2 regions of the Paenibacillus sp. LjRoot56 genome follow, and region 2 is predicted to be linked to the other one. Evidence: predicted binding sites of a transcription regulator. Region 2 holds the regulator's gene; the other holds the start of a gene.

Region 1 (9,909 bases), on a different contig from region 2:
TCTAACATGGTTGGTGCAATATCTGCCAAAATTCCGCCATCTCTTAGTGTAACAGATTTGTCCGTCACAATAAAAGGCACAGGATTCGTTGTATGTGCTGTGTTGCGTGAGCCGTCTGCATTCGTAACGACATCGGCATTTCCGTGATCCGCTGTGATGCAGACTACGCCGCCTTTAGCTAGAATTGCTTCGACTACTTTACCAAGACAATCGTCTGTCGCTTCGATCGCTTTTACCGTTGGCTCAAGCAATCCAGAGTGACCGACCATGTCAGGGTTAGCAAAGTTCAAGATGATGACATCATGACGCTCCGCTTCTACTTCTTTAACCACTGCATCCGCTAATTCATAAGCGCTCATTTCCGGTTGCAAATCATACGTCGCAACTTTCGGTGAAGGAATCAACAAGCGAGTTTCGCCTGGTAGTTCAGCATCACGACCACCGCTGAAGAAGAAAGTTACGTGTGGATATTTCTCAGTTTCCGCTGCACGAAGCTGTTTCAGACCGTTCTGAGCCAGTACTTCGCCAAGCGTGTTATCGAGATTTTTCGGTTTGTACGCTACGAAACCGTCTACGGACTCGCTGAACAACGTCAGACAGACGTAGTAGAGGTTTTTAGCCACTTTAGGACCACGGTCAAAGCCACGGAAGTCTTCATTCGTGAAGACTTGTGAAAGCTGAATCGCGCGGTCTGGACGGAAGTTAAAGAAGATTACGGCATCGCCTGATTCTACAAGTCCTACTGGCTTACCATCGTTACCAACGATAACCGTTGGCATAACGAACTCGTCATAGACGGATTTCTCGTAGGATTCAACGATCGCTTTCATCGGATCCGTGTAGGTTGGGCCTTCGCCGTACACCATGGCGCGGTAGGATTTCTCCGTACGCTCCCAGCGTTTGTCGCGGTCCATTGCATAGTAGCGGCCTTGAACGGTCGCAATTTTGCCTACACCGACTTCTTTAATTTTGTTTAGAAGCTCTTCCATGTACCCCTTCGCCGAATCCGGAGCAACGTCGCGGCCGTCTAGGAAGGCGTGGATGTAAACTTCATGGAACTCTTCTTTTTTCGCTAAGTCTAGAAGAGCAAATAAATGCTGGATGTGACTGTGTACACCGCCGTCAGAAAGCAAACCGTACAGGTGAAGCTTCTTGCCGTTTTCTTTGGCATGACGAATTGCGCCTACAATCGTTTCATTGTCGTAAAATTCACCATCACGAATCGATTTCGAAATCCGCGTCAGATCCTGATAAACCACACGGCCTGCGCCGATGTTCAGGTGTCCTACTTCAGAATTCCCCATCTGGCCTTCTGGCAAACCTACAGCCTCACCGCAAGCAGTGAGGGTTGTATGAGGAAACGTAGACCAGTAACGGTCGTAGTTAGGCTTTTTGGCATGAGCAACCGCATTCCCCTGCTCTTCCGAGCGGAGTCCGAAGCCATCGAGAATGATGAGTGCTACCGGTTTCGGTCTGGACATGTTACTTCGCCCCCTGGACGAGTTGGATGTAGGAAGCGGACTCAAGGCTCGCTCCACCTACAAGTGCGCCGTCGATGTCAGGCTGTGCCATGTACTCAGCAATGTTGTTTGGCTTCACGCTGCCACCGTATTGGATACGAACAACATCTGCAACTGCTGCGCCATAAAGACCGCTAACCAATGTACGGATGTAACCGATCACGTCTTGTGCATCTTCAGCTGTGGAAGATTTACCTGTACCGATTGCCCAGATTGGCTCATAAGCAATAACGACTTGTGCTGCTTGCTCTGCACTTAGACCAGCAAAAGCTGCTTCTGTTTGTACTTTACAAACGTCTTTCGTTTGACCCACTTCACGCTCTTCCAACTTCTCACCTACGCAAAGAATTGGTTTCAAGCCGTGTTTGAAAGCCGCAACGACTTTCTTATTCACGATTTCGTCAGACTCAGCGAAGTAAGCTCTACGCTCGGAGTGACCGATGATGACATATTCAACGCCAAGATCTTTCAGCATCACACCGCTGATTTCACCTGTGAATGCGCCGTTATCTTCAAAGTGAAGGTTTTGTGCGCCAACGTGAACGTCCGTACCTTTTGTAGCTTCAACAAGAGCAGGAAGGTTTGTGAAAGGGGAGCAAATAACGCTCTCCACGCCTTCAACTGTGCTGCCTTTTACTTCGTTCACGAAGCTGATTGCTTCAGAAACGGTTTTGAACATTTTCCAGTTACCCGCAATAATCGGTGTTCTACTCATGAATTAGGGCTCCTTTTATGAAAAATAATTTCTTATTTGTCGTTAAGTGCTACTACGCCTGGCAATGCTTTACCTTCCATGAACTCCAAGGAAGCGCCGCCGCCTGTGGACATGTGGTTCATTTGCTCAGCCAAATGGAATTTCTCCGTTGCAGCAGCGGAATCGCCACCACCGATTACTGTGTAACCTTCAGTGTCTGCACACGCTTGTGCTACTGCACGTGTACCGTGGGAGAAAGGCTCGATTTCGAATACGCCCATCGGTCCGTTCCAAACAACTAGTTTGGACTTCGCGATAACGTCTGCATACATTTCACGTGTTTTCGGTCCGATGTCAATGCCTTCCCAATCAGCAGGGATGCTGTCGATGTCAACGATTTGCACGTTAGCATCTGCGCCGAATTTATCAGCAACAACGATATCCACCGGAAGCAAGAAGTTTACACCTTTTTCTTTTGCTTTTGCAATAAAGCTAAGCGCTAAATCAAGTTTCGAATTGTCCAGAAGTGATTTACCGATTTCATAGCCTTGTGCTTTCAAGAATGTATAGGAAAGACCGCCGCCAATCAAGACGTTGTCTGCAATGTTCAGAAGGTTCTCAATGACTGCAATTTTGTCTTTAACTTTGGATCCGCCAACGATAGCTGTGAAAGGACGCTCTGGGTTGTTCAGCGCTTTGCCTAGAACATCAAGCTCTTTCTCCATCAAAAGACCGGAAACAGCTGGGATGTAAGCTGCAATACCTGAAGTCGAAGCATGTGCACGGTGAGCAGCACCGAAAGCATCATTCACGAACAGGTCAGCTAGATCAGCGAAAGCTTTTGCAAGCTCTGGATCATTCTTCTCTTCACCTTCGTTGAAACGAACGTTTTCAAGCAAAAGAACGTCGCCATTTTCAAGCGCATCGACTTGTGCTTTCACGATTTCACCAACGGATTGATCCGCTTTGATCACGTTTTGACCCAGAAGCTCAGCCAATTTTGCTGCAACTGGTGTTAAACGAAGCTCTTCGACCACTTGTCCGTTTGGACGACCAAAATGCGCAGCAAGAATTACTTTAGCGCCTTGCTCAACTAAGAATTTAATCGTAGGAAGCGTTTCTCTGATACGTGTATCGTCAGTGATTTGTCCGTTTTCTACAGGCACGTTGAAATCAACGCGAACAAATACTCTTTTACCAGCTACTTCAACATCGCGAACACTTTTCTTATTCATCGTAAAAGCCTCCTAAAGGTTTTCGTCAGAAAACTGACTTCGTAAGCATAGCCCTGAGCGTGTATGGTTCTCTTCCGATTCTATCTTTTTTCTATGTGTAAATCGCACATAAAGAGGAGAATCGCTTCTCCCCTTCATGTGGTTTTCCAGTTGATGAATTATGAAATTACAGACCTTTTTTCGCGATGAAAGCTACCAAGTCAACAACGCGGTTGGAGTAACCCCACTCGTTATCGTACCAGGAAACAACTTTCAACATGTTGTCGCCAACTACCATAGTGGACAATGCATCGATTGTTGAGGAAGCTGGGTCACCATTGAAGTCGCTGGATACAAGTGCATCTTCTGTGTAGTTAAGAATGCCTTTAAGAGGGCCTTCGGAAGCTTGTTTCAAAGCTGCGTTTACTTCGTCAACTGTTACGTTAACTTTAAGCTCAACAACCAAATCAGTTACGGATACGTTAGGTGTAGGAACACGCATAGCCATACCGTTCAATTTGCCTTTAAGCTCAGGAAGAACTAGACCGATTGCTTTAGCTGCGCCAGTGCTGGAAGGAATGATGTTCTCAGCTGCTGCACGAGCACGACGAAGGTCTTTATGTGGAACGTCAAGTACGGATTGGTCATTTGTGTAAGAGTGAACAGTTGTCATCATACCTTTTACGATTCCGAAGCTATCGTTGATAACTTTCGCGAAAGGAGCTAGACAGTTTGTTGTACAAGAAGCGTTGGAGATGATTGTGTGTGCAGCTGGATCGTATTTGTCTTCGTTAACACCAAGTACGATTGTGATATCTTCGTCGGAAGCTGGAGCGGAAATGATAACTTTCTTAGCTCCACCTTTCAAGTGAAGTTCTGCTTTTTCTTTCGCTGTGAAAATACCAGTGGATTCAATTACGATTTCAGCGCCTACAGATGCCCATGGCAGATCCCCAGGGTTACGCTCAGCAAAAACTTTGATGGAACGACCGTTAACGATCAATTCGCCTTCGCCAGCTTCAACTGTAGCGTCTAGTTTACCGTGAGTAGTGTCATATTTAAGCAAGTGAGCCAATGTTTTAACGTCTGTCAAATCGTTAACTGCTACGATTTGTACATCTGGGTTGTTCAATGCTGCGCGGAATACGTTACGACCAATACGTCCGAAACCGTTAATACCTACTTTTGTTGTCATAGTCATTTCCTCCTAAGATTACATAAATATTATATTTCAAAACGCAGCCATGAATGGCATACGTTATGATGGCAACTTCAGCTATACATGCTTCATGATTTCTAAGGCAGCTGCTTCATCTGTTACAAGTACATCTTCTTGCCCATGTCTTAGTACAGAAGCGATCGCTTCCCCTTTGCTCTTCCCACCAGCAACACCAATCACAACTTCAACACGATGCAGATCTTCCAGTCGAAGTCCGACTGTCGGCATCTTATGAACCACATTTCCTTGGCGGTCAAAATAATAACCAAGCGCTTCAGCAAGTGCACCATCAGCTCTCAGACTGCTCGTAGTATCACTATCTACTTTACGTCTGCGTGCCATGACCATAGCATCTCCGATACCATGTACAACAATGCGACAACTGCGCACCGCGTTTACAACTTCCTGAATCTGTGGATCTTGAATCAGCGATTGATACGCTTCTTCCCCAAGATGATCCGGAACATGCAGCAACCTGTATTTCCCACCTGTTTTCTTGGCCATAATGGAAGCAATCGTGTTCGCTTGCATATCCACACTTTCACCAAGTCCTCCACGTGCAGGGACGAACCAACTACCTTTCATAGAAGACGAGATAGCTAGGTTATTAGCGATCTGAGCCATTGTCGACCCACCTGTTACCGCGATGATATCATCTTTGGCAACATATTTACGTAAGGCGGCAGCGCCAGCGCGTCCAAGCTCTTTCTTCGTAAATACGGAAGTGTCGGAATCCCCAGGTACGATAATCACATTGGAGATGCGAAAAGCTTTGGCAATGCTATCTTCCAGATCTGTTAAGCCAAACGCCATCTTAATGATCGGCTGCATGTCTTCCAGCAGCTGACGACCAGATTCGCTGATCTGCATACCACTTGCGTCCGATTCCAGAAGCCCTAGCTCCTTCAGGAAATCGACTTCACCGCGAAGTACGCGCTCCGTCATATCGAGTGAGGACGCTAACGTCCTTCGTCCGACAACACCGGAAACCAAGATGTGCTGCAGAATCGAGTAGCGTTTCTTCATGATGTCCATAAGATCAGGCATGAGCTGTTTTTGAATGTCTAGAATCTCTCTCATAGGACGACTTCCAACGCTCCCGATCCAATGTAGGACGTTTTTTGTCCCAGGTATACATTTTGTGTCCCACCCGGGTGAAAAAAAAGTTCCTTGCATAATTACGTATTTCATTTCTCGTTTACAGTTCTTATTATAACCATTTCCTTCGCAACATTCAACATTTGTTCAAACATTTTTCTCCAAATAGACCTGTAAGGGCTTACCATCTTGCTTTTTATGGAAAGCTGACTTATAATAACCCTTGCTTCACTTTTTCTAAACTATGCGCCCGTGGTCCAATGGATATGACGTAGGCCTCCGAAGCCTGAGATAAAGGTTCGATTCCTTTCGGGCGCGTCCAACAAATCAGCTACATGAGTTAAGGTTTAATCGCCAAATCAGCTCTGAAGCTGATTTTTTTTGTGTTTAGTTTGACCTTTCTTGACCTTCAGACGTTTTTTCGTTATCATACTTGTAGATACTGTAAATAGTATGTACCCAATAGTAGGTAACCCAACCCCAAGGAGGTCATTCTCATGAGTTTTATTCCTATGGTCGTCGAACAAGACGCGCGCGGTGAAAGAGGATATGACATCTACTCTCGCTTGCTGAAGGACCGCATTATATTCTTAGGCACGGGTGTCAACGATGTTGTGGCGAATTCCATCATTGCTCAGTTGCTCTTCTTGGCCGCACAAGATCCTGATAAAGATATCTCGCTTTACATTAACAGCCCCGGCGGCTCCATCACAGCTGGTATGGCGATCTTCGACACGATGCAGTTCATCAAACCAGACGTATCCACGATCTGTGTAGGCATGGCCGCTTCCATGGGTGCATTCTTGCTCACTGCCGGTGCCAAAGGCAAGCGTTATGCGCTTCCGAACAGCGAAGTCATGATTCACCAACCACTTGGCGGCGCAGAAGGTCAAGCCTCTGATATCGAAATTCGCGCTAAGCGTATTTTGAAAATGAGAGATAACCTGAACACGATCCTAGCAGAGCGCACGGGACAAACGTTCGAGCGTATTGAGAAGGATACGGACCGTGATAACTTCATGAGTGCTAAAGAAGCAGCCGAATACGGACTCATCGATAAAGTCATCGAGCGCGTCTAATTCATAAATAAAAAACCAGCCAGATCTTCATTCGCTCATTTGAGCTAACGAAGACTGGCTGGTTTTTTTATTGGATTTATTTCAAATCTTCCAATGGGTAAAAGATCAAATCAATTGGGAACGCTGAGCCCGCTGGAGGCGTAAACTCGATATCTAACGCATCTTCCGTGCCCGTGGTACGTGCCAGCACTTCCAAGCCATCAAATGCCGTAATGACACCGGAATACGGAACAGGAATGATTTCACCGTTGATTTTAAACGGTCCCTTGAACACGCCGCCTCTTGCCATGATCATGACAGCCATTTTGCGCGGCTTATCGGCATGGATTTTATAGACGACGCCGTAATTACCACCATTCTCTACGACTTGCTTACGCATTACGTCGTAGCCTTTGACGAATGGATCCGTCTTATTATCTCCGATCGTTAATCTGGAGGCTTTCGTAAAGCTCGTAGCATCAATTTTCCATTCAATCTCGGAAACGGGGAAAGTACCGCGAACATGACCATTAAAGGCGAGTAGAGGCAACTCCTTCACGATCGTTGGTGTCAGCATCTTTTCCGTTGCGATAAAGGACATTTGAAGTTCGCCATCCGTTTCGACATCATAGAACAAATTTACACCTTGACCTGGATAGAAATCTGGTAATTTGGCGTATACATAGCTTGCTTTAGGCGGAACCGTCATTGTATCCGTGTAAACGTTGTTTAGAAGGAAATCAACCGAAGCTTCGCTGCCGATCAAATTCGCATAAACAGAAGGGTAGACTTCGCCTTTATTTGTCGTTTTGATTGTAATCGGCTTATCCGTGTTGTTTGTTGCAAAGATGGCAAACGTCATCTTCTGTTGCGTGCCATTGATATGATCTGCGTATAAGCGCGCTTTACCATTAATATTGTCTTGATACAAAATACCGCTTGACGTAAATTCTTCTGGACTGTCGCTAACAAGCAGCGTACGTCCTTGTACTTCTTTCACGTCTTTCGGAAGCAGCGGTAACTCGTTAAAATGTGACCAGATCGTTGTCCAGTTCGTTTTAATAAAACCACCAACCGGCTTCATATAAATCGGGTACTCGACTTCTGACAAATACGGTTCATTTACAACAGTCACAAAGCTTTTGAATAATTTACTCACATGCCCATGACCATCCTTAACCGTTAAGGTTACTGGATATTGGCCAGCTTTGAAGAACGCCTCTTGTTTACCTGTCCAATCGAAAGATACGATACCCTCTGCATCTGGATCATAACTCAAATCCAAATACTTAACAGGCTCACCAAGCCTGTAGGTAGGCTTCGCAGTGGCGAACTTGGCAACTGGACGAGAATTACTATCTTGATCGATGTAGATGCCCTCAGGCGCCTTAAAATGTACTATCTCTACACGTCTTAGCTCACTATTGTAGGTATACTTTGCACCCATGTAATCAGCCAACCACGTCAGCTTCACAAGCAACTTGCCATTCACGATAGCTGCTACGGATTTAAAGGGTACATCCACCCCATTCGTTGTCACCGTCTTATGATCGGGATCAAGCACGATGTTGTAACCTGGAGGTGCCATTTGAATCGTACGGGATAAATCATTCCACTCTACTTGAAACCCTAATGTATCACCCAAGAATTTGGCTGGAACGAAGGTGCTTCCATCAATGATGGTAGAAGGGGATTCTAGATGAATCTGCTCTTGATTCACGAAAGCTTCTGCTTTGTCGATATAAAGTAAAATAAAGGACGAACTTGTTGATACCGCATGCGCGGCTGGTGCAGTAATCGTACTAACTAGAAATACGAGTACAGCCAGTAGGGCAATCATTTCTTTCTTTACTACATTCATTTCACTTCGGCTCCTTCTTCAAACTTGGGATAGGGGCGCTATTTGGAAATACAAATAGCCTTATCCATCACGACCACGTTTATTAGACGTAGCCAAATGAAAAAGGTTGCCCTATGCCACTATTTGTTAACAATTTTGACACTTTTAGAAAGTTTGCGTTTTACTTCTACAATGCAAAAAAGCCCCCTCGAAAGGTAGGCTTTTAAAGGATTATTGGTTTTCCAACTCTTCCTTACTGACTAATGTGACTAAAGCGTTTACAGCCTGCTCTGCATCCGAACCTTCTGCACTTATGAAGACTTCGGTCCCTGTGCTGATCGCAAGACTCATAATTCCCATGATGCTCTTCGCATTCACTTTCTTCTCATCTTTCTCAACAAAGATCTCCGATGAAAACTTATTCGCCTCTTGAACAAACAATGCCGCAGGTCTGGCATGAAGTCCTGTTCTCAACTTCACAACGACTGGACGTCTGGACATGGAACTAATTCCCCCTAGTGTGGAGCTTATATGGATTACTATTAATAACAGCGTTTACCTTATGTTTTAATATTATAGCATTTTTCCTTCAAGTACACTAGAAAAAATGCGAAAAACTTATACAAGCGTTGTACAGCCCGGACTTTCCTACGAATTTCGGTGTTTTTCGGCTAATTCGTCTATTTTCCGCAGGCGATGATTCACACCTGACTTGCTAACACTGCCCGAAAGCATGTCGCCAACTTCCTTCAAATTCAAGTCAGGATGCGCAAGTCTAATCTCCGCAACCTCTCTTAACTTCTCAGGCAAGCTATCTAGACCGATCTCCCGCTGCAACAATCGAATATTTTCGATTTGTCTGACGGCTGCCCCGATCGTTTTGTTCAAGTTCGCCGTTTCACAGTTCACGATGCGATTAACGGAATTCCTCATATCCTTCATAATCCGGACATCCTCGAAGCGCAGCAGCGCCTGATGGGCCCCAATGATATTGAGAAACTCGATAATTTTCTCGCCTTCCTTGATGTACAGCACGAACCCTTTCTTACGTTCAATGAATCGGGCGTTTAAGTCAAACTTATTCGCAAGCTGTGTTAAAGCTTTGCAGTGCTCTTCATAAATCGAAGCAATTTCCAAATGATAGGAAGATCCCTCCGGGTTATTGACAGAACCACCAGCCATGAAGGCTCCTCGAAGATAAGCACGCTTGCAGCAATTGCCGCGAATAATGTCCTTGTTAATCCCCGTCGTAAAAATGAAACCCTC
Region 2 (9,909 bases):
GATCGCTGTGACAATCCAAGCAAAAGCTGGGCTAATGACGGTAGGATCATTAAATGCAACTACATACATGATGAAAGCAGGAGCGACACCGAAAGAGATCACATCGGATAAGGAGTCTAATTCTTTACCGAACTCACTTTGAGCGTTCAACGCTCTCGCAACACGTCCATCGAGTCCATCCAATAGCATAGCGACAATGACAAGAACGGCAGCGATGCCATGTTCTCCACTGAAGGCTAGGATAATCGATAGTACGCCTAGGAATAAGTTCCCTACTGTAAAGAGACTGGGAATTGACTTTGTTAACATATGTTTTTGTCCACCTCTGGATTTACTATACCCTAAACTTGACTACATGAAACCTTAACAATGATACTTTATGATTGTATCCACTTTAAATATGTCTGTCAATGAACACTTGTTCCTGAATTCTTTTGAGACCTTCCTTAATGGCGCGGGCTCTCACTTCTCCGATTCCGTCAACTTCATCCAATTCCTCGATCGTCGCCATCATCATGTGTGGCAAGTAGCCAAACTTCTCCACTAGATTACCAATAATGATGGATGGTAACCGCGGGATTTTGCCTAAAATGCGGAAGCCACGTGGGGAAACTGGCTCTTCAGCAATCGAATTGGTATGAGAATACCCTAGCAAGCGAATAATTTGCTGGGGCTCTAGCAGCTCATCAGATGACAGACGCTTCAAACCAGCCTGCATCTCCTTGACTCTTTCTTCGGATAATTCTCTTACATAATCTTTTACGAGCAAACGCGCCTCAAGTTCCGCATTGCCAACAAGTTCTTCTAATTGCATGCTAATTAAGCGTCCCTCATTGCCAAGTTCATTAATATATCGATTAATTTCCGCTTTAATGCGTAAAACCATCTCAAATCTGGCAATGACATTGGTAATATCATGCAGGGTTACTAGTTCCTCAAACTCCGAGGCACTCAGATTCGTTAAAGACTGATCCAAAACAACCTTGTACCGCTCCAACGTTTGGATTGCTTGATTCGCTTTGGTGAGGATGACACCGATATCCTTCAACGCATACCTTAAATTACCTTGATAAAGTGTAATGACATTCCGCCGCTGTGAAATGGACACAACTAATTTATTCGTTTGCTTCGCCACACGCTCAGCTGTCCGGTGTCTAATCCCCGTTTCTGACGAAGATATAGAGGAATCCGGGATCAACTGGGTGTTCGCATAAAGGATGCGCTTAATGTCCTCGCTGAGGATAATCGCACCATCCATTTTGGCAAGCTCATACAAATAGTTAGGCGAGAAATCGCAATTGATGGAGAACCCTCCATCTACAATTTCAGTTACCTCAGAACTGAAACCTACAACGATCAGCCCACCTGTTTTGGCGCGTAAGACATTCTCCAAACCATCACGAAATGGTGTACCAGGTGCTACCAGTTGGAGCAATTGGCTCATCACATCTCGTTTCATCTCTTCTTTACTCATCATTTTCCTCCTGAAGGCTTATAGCTTGCAGAACTCACGCTAACCCAGCGCTGCTTTCAATGCCTCAGCCACCGTGTTTACCCCAATAATCTCCATGCCTTTCGGATGTGTCCACCCCTTCAAACTTTTCTCAGGCATAATCACTCTACGGAAACCAAGCTTCTCTGCTTCCTTCACACGTTGATCAATCCGAGATACGCCGCGGACTTCTCCTGTTAAACCGATTTCACCGAACACAACATCAAATGGTTGCGTCGGTTGATCTCGGAAACTGGATGCGATACTAATGGCGATCGCCAAATCCACGGCTGGTTCATCCAGCTTGATTCCACCTGCCACGTTGAGATAAGCATCTTGATTTTGCAAGAACATGCCCATACGTTTCTCTAACACTGCGATAATTAAGGAGAGACGATTGTGATCAACCCCCGTCGCCATCCTTCTCGGAGATGGAAAATTCGTCGAGGAGACGAGTGCTTGAATCTCCACTAAAACGGGACGAGTCCCCTCCATACTTGCAACAACAGCAGAACCAGCCACACCAAGTGGCCTTTCCGATAGAAATAACTCCGATGGGTTGTTAACTTCTACGAGACCAACCTCTTGCATTTCAAAGATACCAATTTCATTTGTTGAGCCAAAACGGTTCTTTACCGCTCTTAACACACGATAGGAATGGTGCCGCTCCCCTTCAAAGTAGAGAACACAATCGACCATATGCTCTAGCATTCTAGGCCCCGCTATTGCCCCTTCCTTCGTCACGTGCCCGACAAGGACCGTTGCAATTCCCTTACCCTTAGCTATTCTCATAAAATGGCCTGTGCATTCTCGAACCTGCGATACGGTTCCAGGCGCCGAAGTGATCGCCGGGTGAAATACCGTTTGGATCGAGTCAATGACGAGAAAGTCAGGATTCGTTTCTTGTATAGCTTCCTCGATAAGTTCGAGGTTCGTCTCACATAATACGTATAGCAGCGGAGATGACGCATTTAAACGATCGGCGCGAAGCTTGGTCTGCTTAATGGACTCTTCTCCTGATATATAAAGGACTTTTTGCTGGGCTTGTGTGAGTTCGAAGGACGTTTGCAGAAGCAAGGTTGATTTCCCGATACCGGGATCTCCACCAACGAGGATAAGTGATCCAGGGACGATACCTCCACCTAGGACCCGATTTAATTCTTTATTGCTTGTGACAACTCTCGGTTCAGAGCTGCTTTCTATATGTATGATGGGGATCGCTTTTTCTTTCGTTTTGGGGATCGAAGATGTCATACCCTGCGTACGAACGACTGTTTCAATTTCTTCCACCATCGTATTCCATGACTGACAACCTGGACATTTACCCATCCATTTCGGTGAATCATAGCCGCATTCTTGACAGCTAAATTTGGTTTTTTGTTTACTCATAGAAGAAGTTGCTCCTTAACATGGGGGATATCCTTTTTGGCTATCCTTACCAATAAAGTTTACCATTTTTATGTTTCTCATGAAAGTGCTGAAACAAAATAAACGACTACACCGTCCAGTTAGGACAGGAGCGTTTATCTAGAAATATTGCTGGCTTAAATAAAAAGCATCTCACCCCACCCTCATCGGATGAAGTGAAATGCTTCTTCACTTTCTCTTATTTCGTTAATGAGACGCCTTCGCCCTTAAGGACAACCAGCTCCCCTTCATTCTCATCAATCGTGAGTGAATCACCTTTGGAAATATTACCTCTCAGCAATTCTTCCGATAGGCGATCTTCGATATGCTTCTGGATCGCTCTGCGTAATGGACGCGCACCGTAGGTTGGATCAAATCCTTCCTTGGCCAGGAACATCTTCGCTTTATCCGTTAACAAGAAATCAACCTCTTGCTCTTTCAGACGCTTGCGCAGATCATCAGCCATTAAGCTAACGATTTGAGCAATGTGTGCTTCATCCAAAGAGTGGAACACGATGATTTCATCAATCCGGTTAAGGAACTCAGGACGGAAGCTTTTCTTCAACTCACCCATAACCTTGTCTTTCATATTCGTATAGTCTCTTCCAGCATCAAGTGCAGCTGTGAAGCCAAGCGAGGAGTTTTTCTTAATCATGTCCGCGCCGACGTTGGAAGTCATAATGATTAGCGTATTACGGAAATCAACGGTACGCCCTTTGGAATCCGTTAAACGACCATCCTCTAACACTTGCAACAGGATGTTGAACACCTCAGGATGTGCTTTCTCGATTTCATCGAGCAGGACAACGGAGTATGGTTTGCGGCGAACTTTCTCAGTTAGCTGACCGCCTTCTTCATAACCCACATAACCTGGAGGCGCCCCTACCAAACGGGAAGTCGAATGCTTCTCCATGTACTCGGACATATCGATACGAACAACGGCGTTGTCATCTCCGAAGAGGGATTCTGCTAGCGCACGTGCAAGCTCGGTTTTACCAACACCCGTTGGTCCTAAGAAAATGAAGGAACCCATCGGACGCTTCGGATCTTTCAGACCTGCTCTTGCGCGGCGGATCGCACGACTCACAGCTTTAACTGCTTCTTCTTGTCCAATGACGCGCTCATGAAGGATATCTTCCATTTTGAGCAAACGGTCGGTTTCTTCCTCAGCAAGCTTGCTGACCGGGATTCCCGTCCAACTCGCTACGATTTGTGCGATATCATCTGGTGTTACTTCTGTATCCAGACGACCTTGTTTCTCTTTCCACTCATTCTTCGTCGAGTCTAGCTCTTCGCGAAGCTTTTGCTCCGTATCACGAAGGCCTGCAGCTTTCTCGAACTCTTGGCTCTGAACCGCTGCATCTTTCTCTTTACGGATGTTTTCTAGCTTGCTTTCAAGCTGCTTCAAGGAAGGTGGTGTCGTGTAAGAACGCAATCTTACTTTGGAACTCGCTTCATCGATCAAATCGATCGCTTTATCCGGTAAGAAACGATCCGTGATGTAACGATCCGACAGCTTAACAGCTTCTTGAATCGCAGCATCGGTGATTTTCACACGGTGATGCGCTTCATAGCGATCACGCAAGCCATACAGAATCTGAACAGCTTCTTCAGGTGATGGTTGATCTACCGTAATCGGTTGGAAACGACGCTCAAGTGCAGCATCTTTCTCAATGTATTTGCGGTACTCATCTAGCGTTGTAGCACCAATACATTGAAGCTCTCCCCTAGCAAGTGCCGGTTTCAGGATGTTAGAAGCATCAATTGCCCCTTCTGCTCCGCCAGCGCCAATCAAGGTGTGAAGCTCATCAATGAACAAGACGATATTGCCCGCTTGACGAATTTCGTCCATGATTTTTTTGAGACGATCTTCGAATTCACCGCGATACTTCGTTCCTGCAACAACAGAACCCATATCCAGCGTCATAACGCGTTTATCTTTTAACGTTTCCGGAATTTCATTGTTAATGATTTTCTGTGCAAGGCCTTCCGCAATCGCTGTTTTACCAACCCCAGGTTCGCCGATGAGTACAGGGTTGTTTTTGGTTCTGCGACTCAATACTTGAATTACACGCTCAATCTCTTTGCTACGGCCGATAACTGGGTCCAAATGTCCTTCTTTGGCATACGCAGTCAGATCTCTTGCCAGACCATCCAATGTAGGCGTGTTCACATTTGGATTGGTACCATGACTAGGTGACACTGTTTCGCTGCTGCCTAGCAGCTGAAGAACTTGTTGACGTGCCTTATTCAAGGAAACACCAAGATTATTAAGAACTCTTGCTGCTACGCCCTCACCCTCACGGATAAGTCCGAGCAAAATATGTTCAGTCCCCACATACGTGTGACCTAATTTTCTCGCTTCATCCATCGAAAGCTCGATCACTTTCTTAGCTCTAGGTGTGTATGCAATGTTGGTCGGCTGTTCTTGTCCTCTGCCAATTAGAGATTCGACTTCATCTTGAATTTTCTCAAGACCTAGGCCGAGCGCAACGAGTGCTTTAGCAGCAATGCCTTCACCTTCACGAATAAGTCCTAGTAAAATGTGCTCTGTTCCAATATTGTTATGTCCTAATCGAACAGCCTCCTCTTGAGCAAGAGAAAGCACCTTCTGCGCACGTTCCGTAAATCTGCCAAACATCATAGCGAACACCTCCAAAAGTAGTATATCTATGGAATTCCTAAAGGATGAATCTTATCTCACTTCTTTTTTCTTATACCCTGCCAAACTTCTCGCGAATCAGTTCCGCCCGTCTCATATCTCGCTCTTCCGCATTTAGCTTCTCGCCCGCATATTGCTGAAGAAAACCAGGTTGCGTCATGACCAGTAGTTCATTGAGAACATGAGAGGATACATTGTTGATGATACCCACGTCAATACCCAGTCTTACATCTGACAACCGCTGTGCCGCTTCCTTAGAGTCCATAATCCCCGCATAGGATAGAATACCAAGGGACCGATTCACACGATCAATAATCCGCATTCTAGACTCTTGTAATAGCTTATGTCTGGCGGCGCGTTCATGCTCTATAATTTGCCTGGCCACACTATATAAATTATCAATGATCTCTTCTTCCGATTGACCTAACGTAATTTGATTAGAGATTTGGAATAGATTACCTAAAGCTTCGCTACCTTCCCCATATAATCCTCTAACCGTCAACCCAACTTGTGTAACTGCGGATAAAATACGATTAATTTGCTGACTAAGCACTAGCGCAGGAAGGTGCATCATAACCGAAGCACGAATCCCTGTGCCCACATTAGTCGGGCAGCTCGTGAGGTAGCCTCTTTTTTCATCGTATCCGTAATCCATCTGTGTTTCAAAAATATCATCAATCTGGTTGGCCAGATCCCAAACCTCTTTAATCTGGAAACCAGGACATAAACATTGTATGCGAAGATGATCCTCTTCATTGATCATGATACTGATTGATTCATTATCGCTTAAAATAACGGCCCCATTCCTGGATTCGTTAGCTAGATTAGGACTTATTAAATGTTTCTCCACTAGCACCATTCGCTCGAGCTCATTCAGCTCCGCGAGTGGAATGAGCGAGAAGTTGCTTATCGTCTCCAACTCTTCATTCTCAAGAACACCAGATAACTGTTCCAGCACTTCCTGTGATTGTTGATTGGTCGCGAGCATAGGATATGGATAATCTCTCAGGTTACGAGCAATACGGATCCGACTGCTTATGACAATATCCGACTCTGGTCCCTCACCTTTCATCCATTCACTCAAAGCATCTCCTGTAAACCGCTGTAATGTCACTGGATTCACACTCCCTTACAAACTTACATACCCGCAATTTTCTTCTCAATCTCACGAATTTGGTCACGTATCTGGGCAGCCTGCTCGAACTCTTCGCTCTCGATACAGGTCATCATATCTTTCTTCAAAAGATCGATTTCACGTTTGCTTTGAATAATACCGCCACTTCGCTTGGGAACTTTCCCTACATGCACGATATTCCCATGAACTCGCTTGAAAAGAGGATCAAGTTTGACCGAAAAGCTTTGATAACAGGACCCACAACCAAACCGACCTAATTTACTGAATTGCGAGTACGTAAGACCGCAGTTATCACAGCGGATAGCCTGAGACTTCGCCGCGGACAATGGTTCAAAATCAAGTAAACCTGAAAGTAAATTGTGAATCGAAAAGCCGTTCGACGTTCCTGGAATCATCTCGCCCTTCTCGCGGGCACAATTCTCACAAATGTGGAACTCGTTCTTGTCTCCATTCACAATCTTCGTGAAGTGAAGAGTCGCCGGTCGTTTCCCGCATTCCTGACAAACCATTCCATCTGCCTCCTTATCTGCTAAGCAAGGATATCAGCATTGCTTTGAGAATCTTAGCCCGAATTTCATCGCGCAGCGGGAGTTTAAAGGTCAATACATCTCTGGATATCGCTGCCCGAATCAGGTTAGCTTCTCTGGTGGAAATATAATGCCCCTCTTGCAATTGATAAATGAGCCCCTCTGAGGTGACTTGATCAATGTGGGTATGAATCGTACGGAAAATGTGATCTAGAATAGATCCATGACTCTTGAGCTCGATCTTCTGAATCCGAATATAACCGCCACCACCGCGTTTGCTCTCCACCACATAGCCTTTTTCCAAGGTGAACCTTGTACTAATGACATAATTGATTTGAGAGGGCACGCATTGAAACTGGTCCGCCAAATCGTTCCGTTGAATCTCGATAGCCCCTTCCGTACTTTGTTGCAAGACATGCTTCAAATACTGTTCAATAATTTCTGATACATTGCGCATCAATTCGGCCTCCCAGATTTCTAGAAGTAAATTGACTTTGACTTTCTTTGACCTTAACTAAATTATAATCATTTCCTTTCTTTTTGACAAGTACTGCTCTAAAAAGTCTCTCCCTACAAATCCGATAGCCATATGTGAACCTTACTATTGTTGACCTTACCTAGGGATTTATTCGATGTATAAATAAGAAAAGCGGCTATTTCCTTTCTTTTAACAGAATTAGGAGCACATATAAACACAAAAAAACCTTCCTGAGATTTCTCTCAAAAAGGTTTCATCTTCTGCTTGGCAACGTTCTACTCTCCCAGAACCCTGCGGTTCAAGTACCATCGACGCTGGAAGGCTTAACGGTCGTGTTCGAGATGGGAACGCGTGGATCCCTTCCGCCATCATCACCAAACAGTCAAAGCGTTTGTTTGCGCCTTGAAAACTAGATACGAAACTTCAACGTAAAGTACTTACTTAGGAATTTTGGTTAAGCCCTCGACCGATTAGTATTCGTCAGCTGCATACGTTGCCGCACTTCCACCTCGAACCTATCAACCTCGTCGTCTACAAGGGGTCTTACATACTGGGAAATCTCATCTTGAGGGGGGCTTCGCGCTTAGATGCTTTCAGCGCTTATCCCCTCCGTACATAGCTACCCAGCGATGCCTCTGGCGAGACAACTGGTACACCAGCGGTACGTCCATCCCGGTCCTCTCGTACTAAGGACAGCTCCTCTCAAATTTCCTACGCCCGCGACAGATAGGGACCGAACTGTCTCACGACGTTCTGAACCCAGCTCGCGTACCGCTTTAATGGGCGAACAGCCCAACCCTTGGGACCTACTTCAGCCCCAGGATGCGATGAGCCGACATCGAGGTGCCAAACCTCCCCGTCGATGTGGACTCTTGGGGGAGATAAGCCTGTTATCCCCAGGGTAGCTTTTATCCGTTGAGCGATGGCCCTTCCATTCGGTACCACCGGATCACTAAGTCCGACTTTCGTCCCTGCTCGACTTGTAGGTCTCGCAGTCAAGCTCCCTTATGCCTTTGCACTCTGCGAATGATTTCCAACCATTCTGAGGGAACCTTTAAACGCCTCCGTTACATTTTAGGAGGCGACCGCCCCAGTCAAACTGCCCACCTGACACTGTCCCCATACCGGATCACGGTACTAGGTTAGAACTCCGATACGATCAGGGTGGTATCCCAACGATGCCTCCACCCAAGCTGGCGCTCAGGCTTCAAAGGCTCCCACCTATCCTGTACAGATCGTACCAAAGTCCAATATCAAGCTGCAGTAAAGCTCCATGGGGTCTTTCCGTCTTGTCGCGGGTAACCTGCATCTTCACAGGTATTAAAATTTCACCGGATCTCTCGTTGAGACAGCGCCCAAGTCGTTACGCCATTCGTGCGGGTCAGAATTTACCTGACAAGGAATTTCGCTACCTTAGGACCGTTATAGTTACGGCCGCCGTTTACTGGGGCTTCAATTCATAGCTTCGGGGTTGCCCCCTAACCACTCCTCTTAACCTTCCAGCACCGGGCAGGCGTCAGCCCGTATACTTCGCCTTGCGGCTTCGCACAGACCTGTGTTTTTGCTAAACAGTCGCTTGGGCCTTTTCACTGCGGCCCCCTCGGGCTATTCACCCTACCGAGGCACCCCTTCTCCCGAAGTTACGGGGTCATTTTGCCGAGTTCCTTAACGAGAGTTCTTCCGCGCGCCTTAGAATTCTCTTCTCACCCACCTGTGTCGGTTTGCGGTACGGGCACCTTCGCCTGGCTAGAAGCTTTTCTTGGCAGTGTGAACTCATGACCTTCGGTACTTAAATTTCCCTCCCCATCACAGCCCAGCCTTACGATGTGCGGATTTGCCTACACACCAGCCTCACTGCTTGGACGAGCATCCATCAGCTCGCGTCACTATCCTTCTGCGTCACTCCATTGCTCATAACGGCTACGGTGGTACAGGAATTTCCACCTGTTGTCCATCGACTACGCCTTTCGGCCTCGCCTTAGGTCCCGACTTACCCTGAGCGGACGAGCCTTCCTCAGGAACCCTTAGGTTTTCGGCGGATCAGATTCTCACTGATCTTTTCGTTACTTATACCGGCATTCTCACTTGTATGCGCTCCACCTGTCCTTACGGTCAGAATTCAACGTACATACAACGCTCCCCTACCCATGCACATACGTGCAAGCCATAGCTTCGGTGGCGTGTTTAGCCCCGTTACATTTTCGGCGC

What was found. The regulator CtsR, encoded in region 2, represses protease genes until heat stress. The targets are predictions, from matches to a motif close to ATGGTCAATAAAGGTCAAACA.
Region 1: a site for CtsR is predicted at 6,135-6,155, ahead of clpP (ATP-dependent Clp endopeptidase proteolytic subunit ClpP). Genes of this name have one in related genera too.

What each region holds. Positions count from the first base shown of each region.
Region 1 is NZ_CAXURV020000009.1:26,452-36,360, reverse strand. It holds gene gpmI (2,3-bisphosphoglycerate-independent phosphoglycerate mutase) at 1-1,481, opposite strand, end outside; gene tpiA (triose-phosphate isomerase) at 1,483-2,235, opposite strand; gene ACSQ8O_RS36520 (phosphoglycerate kinase) at 2,268-3,449, opposite strand; gene gap (type I glyceraldehyde-3-phosphate dehydrogenase) at 3,616-4,623, opposite strand; gene ACSQ8O_RS36510 (sugar-binding transcriptional regulator) at 4,705-5,727, opposite strand; tRNA gene ACSQ8O_RS36505 (tRNA-Arg) at 5,992-6,063, shown strand; gene clpP (ATP-dependent Clp endopeptidase proteolytic subunit ClpP) at 6,243-6,824, shown strand; gene ACSQ8O_RS36495 (stalk domain-containing protein) at 6,901-8,664, opposite strand; gene ACSQ8O_RS36490 (HPr family phosphocarrier protein) at 8,875-9,144, opposite strand; gene whiA (DNA-binding protein WhiA) at 9,292-9,909, opposite strand, start outside.
Region 2 is NZ_CAXURV020000001.1:741,552-751,460, reverse strand. It holds gene pssA (CDP-diacylglycerol--serine O-phosphatidyltransferase) at 1-309, opposite strand, end outside; gene disA (DNA integrity scanning diadenylate cyclase DisA) at 395-1,474, opposite strand; gene radA (DNA repair protein RadA) at 1,514-2,881, opposite strand; gene clpC (ATP-dependent protease ATP-binding subunit ClpC) at 3,099-5,543, opposite strand; gene ACSQ8O_RS03310 (protein arginine kinase) at 5,614-6,675, opposite strand; gene ACSQ8O_RS03305 (UvrB/UvrC motif-containing protein) at 6,699-7,205, opposite strand; gene ACSQ8O_RS03300 (CtsR family transcriptional regulator) at 7,219-7,680, opposite strand; rRNA gene rrf (5S ribosomal RNA) at 7,964-8,080, opposite strand; rRNA gene ACSQ8O_RS03290 (23S ribosomal RNA) at 8,152-9,909, opposite strand, start outside.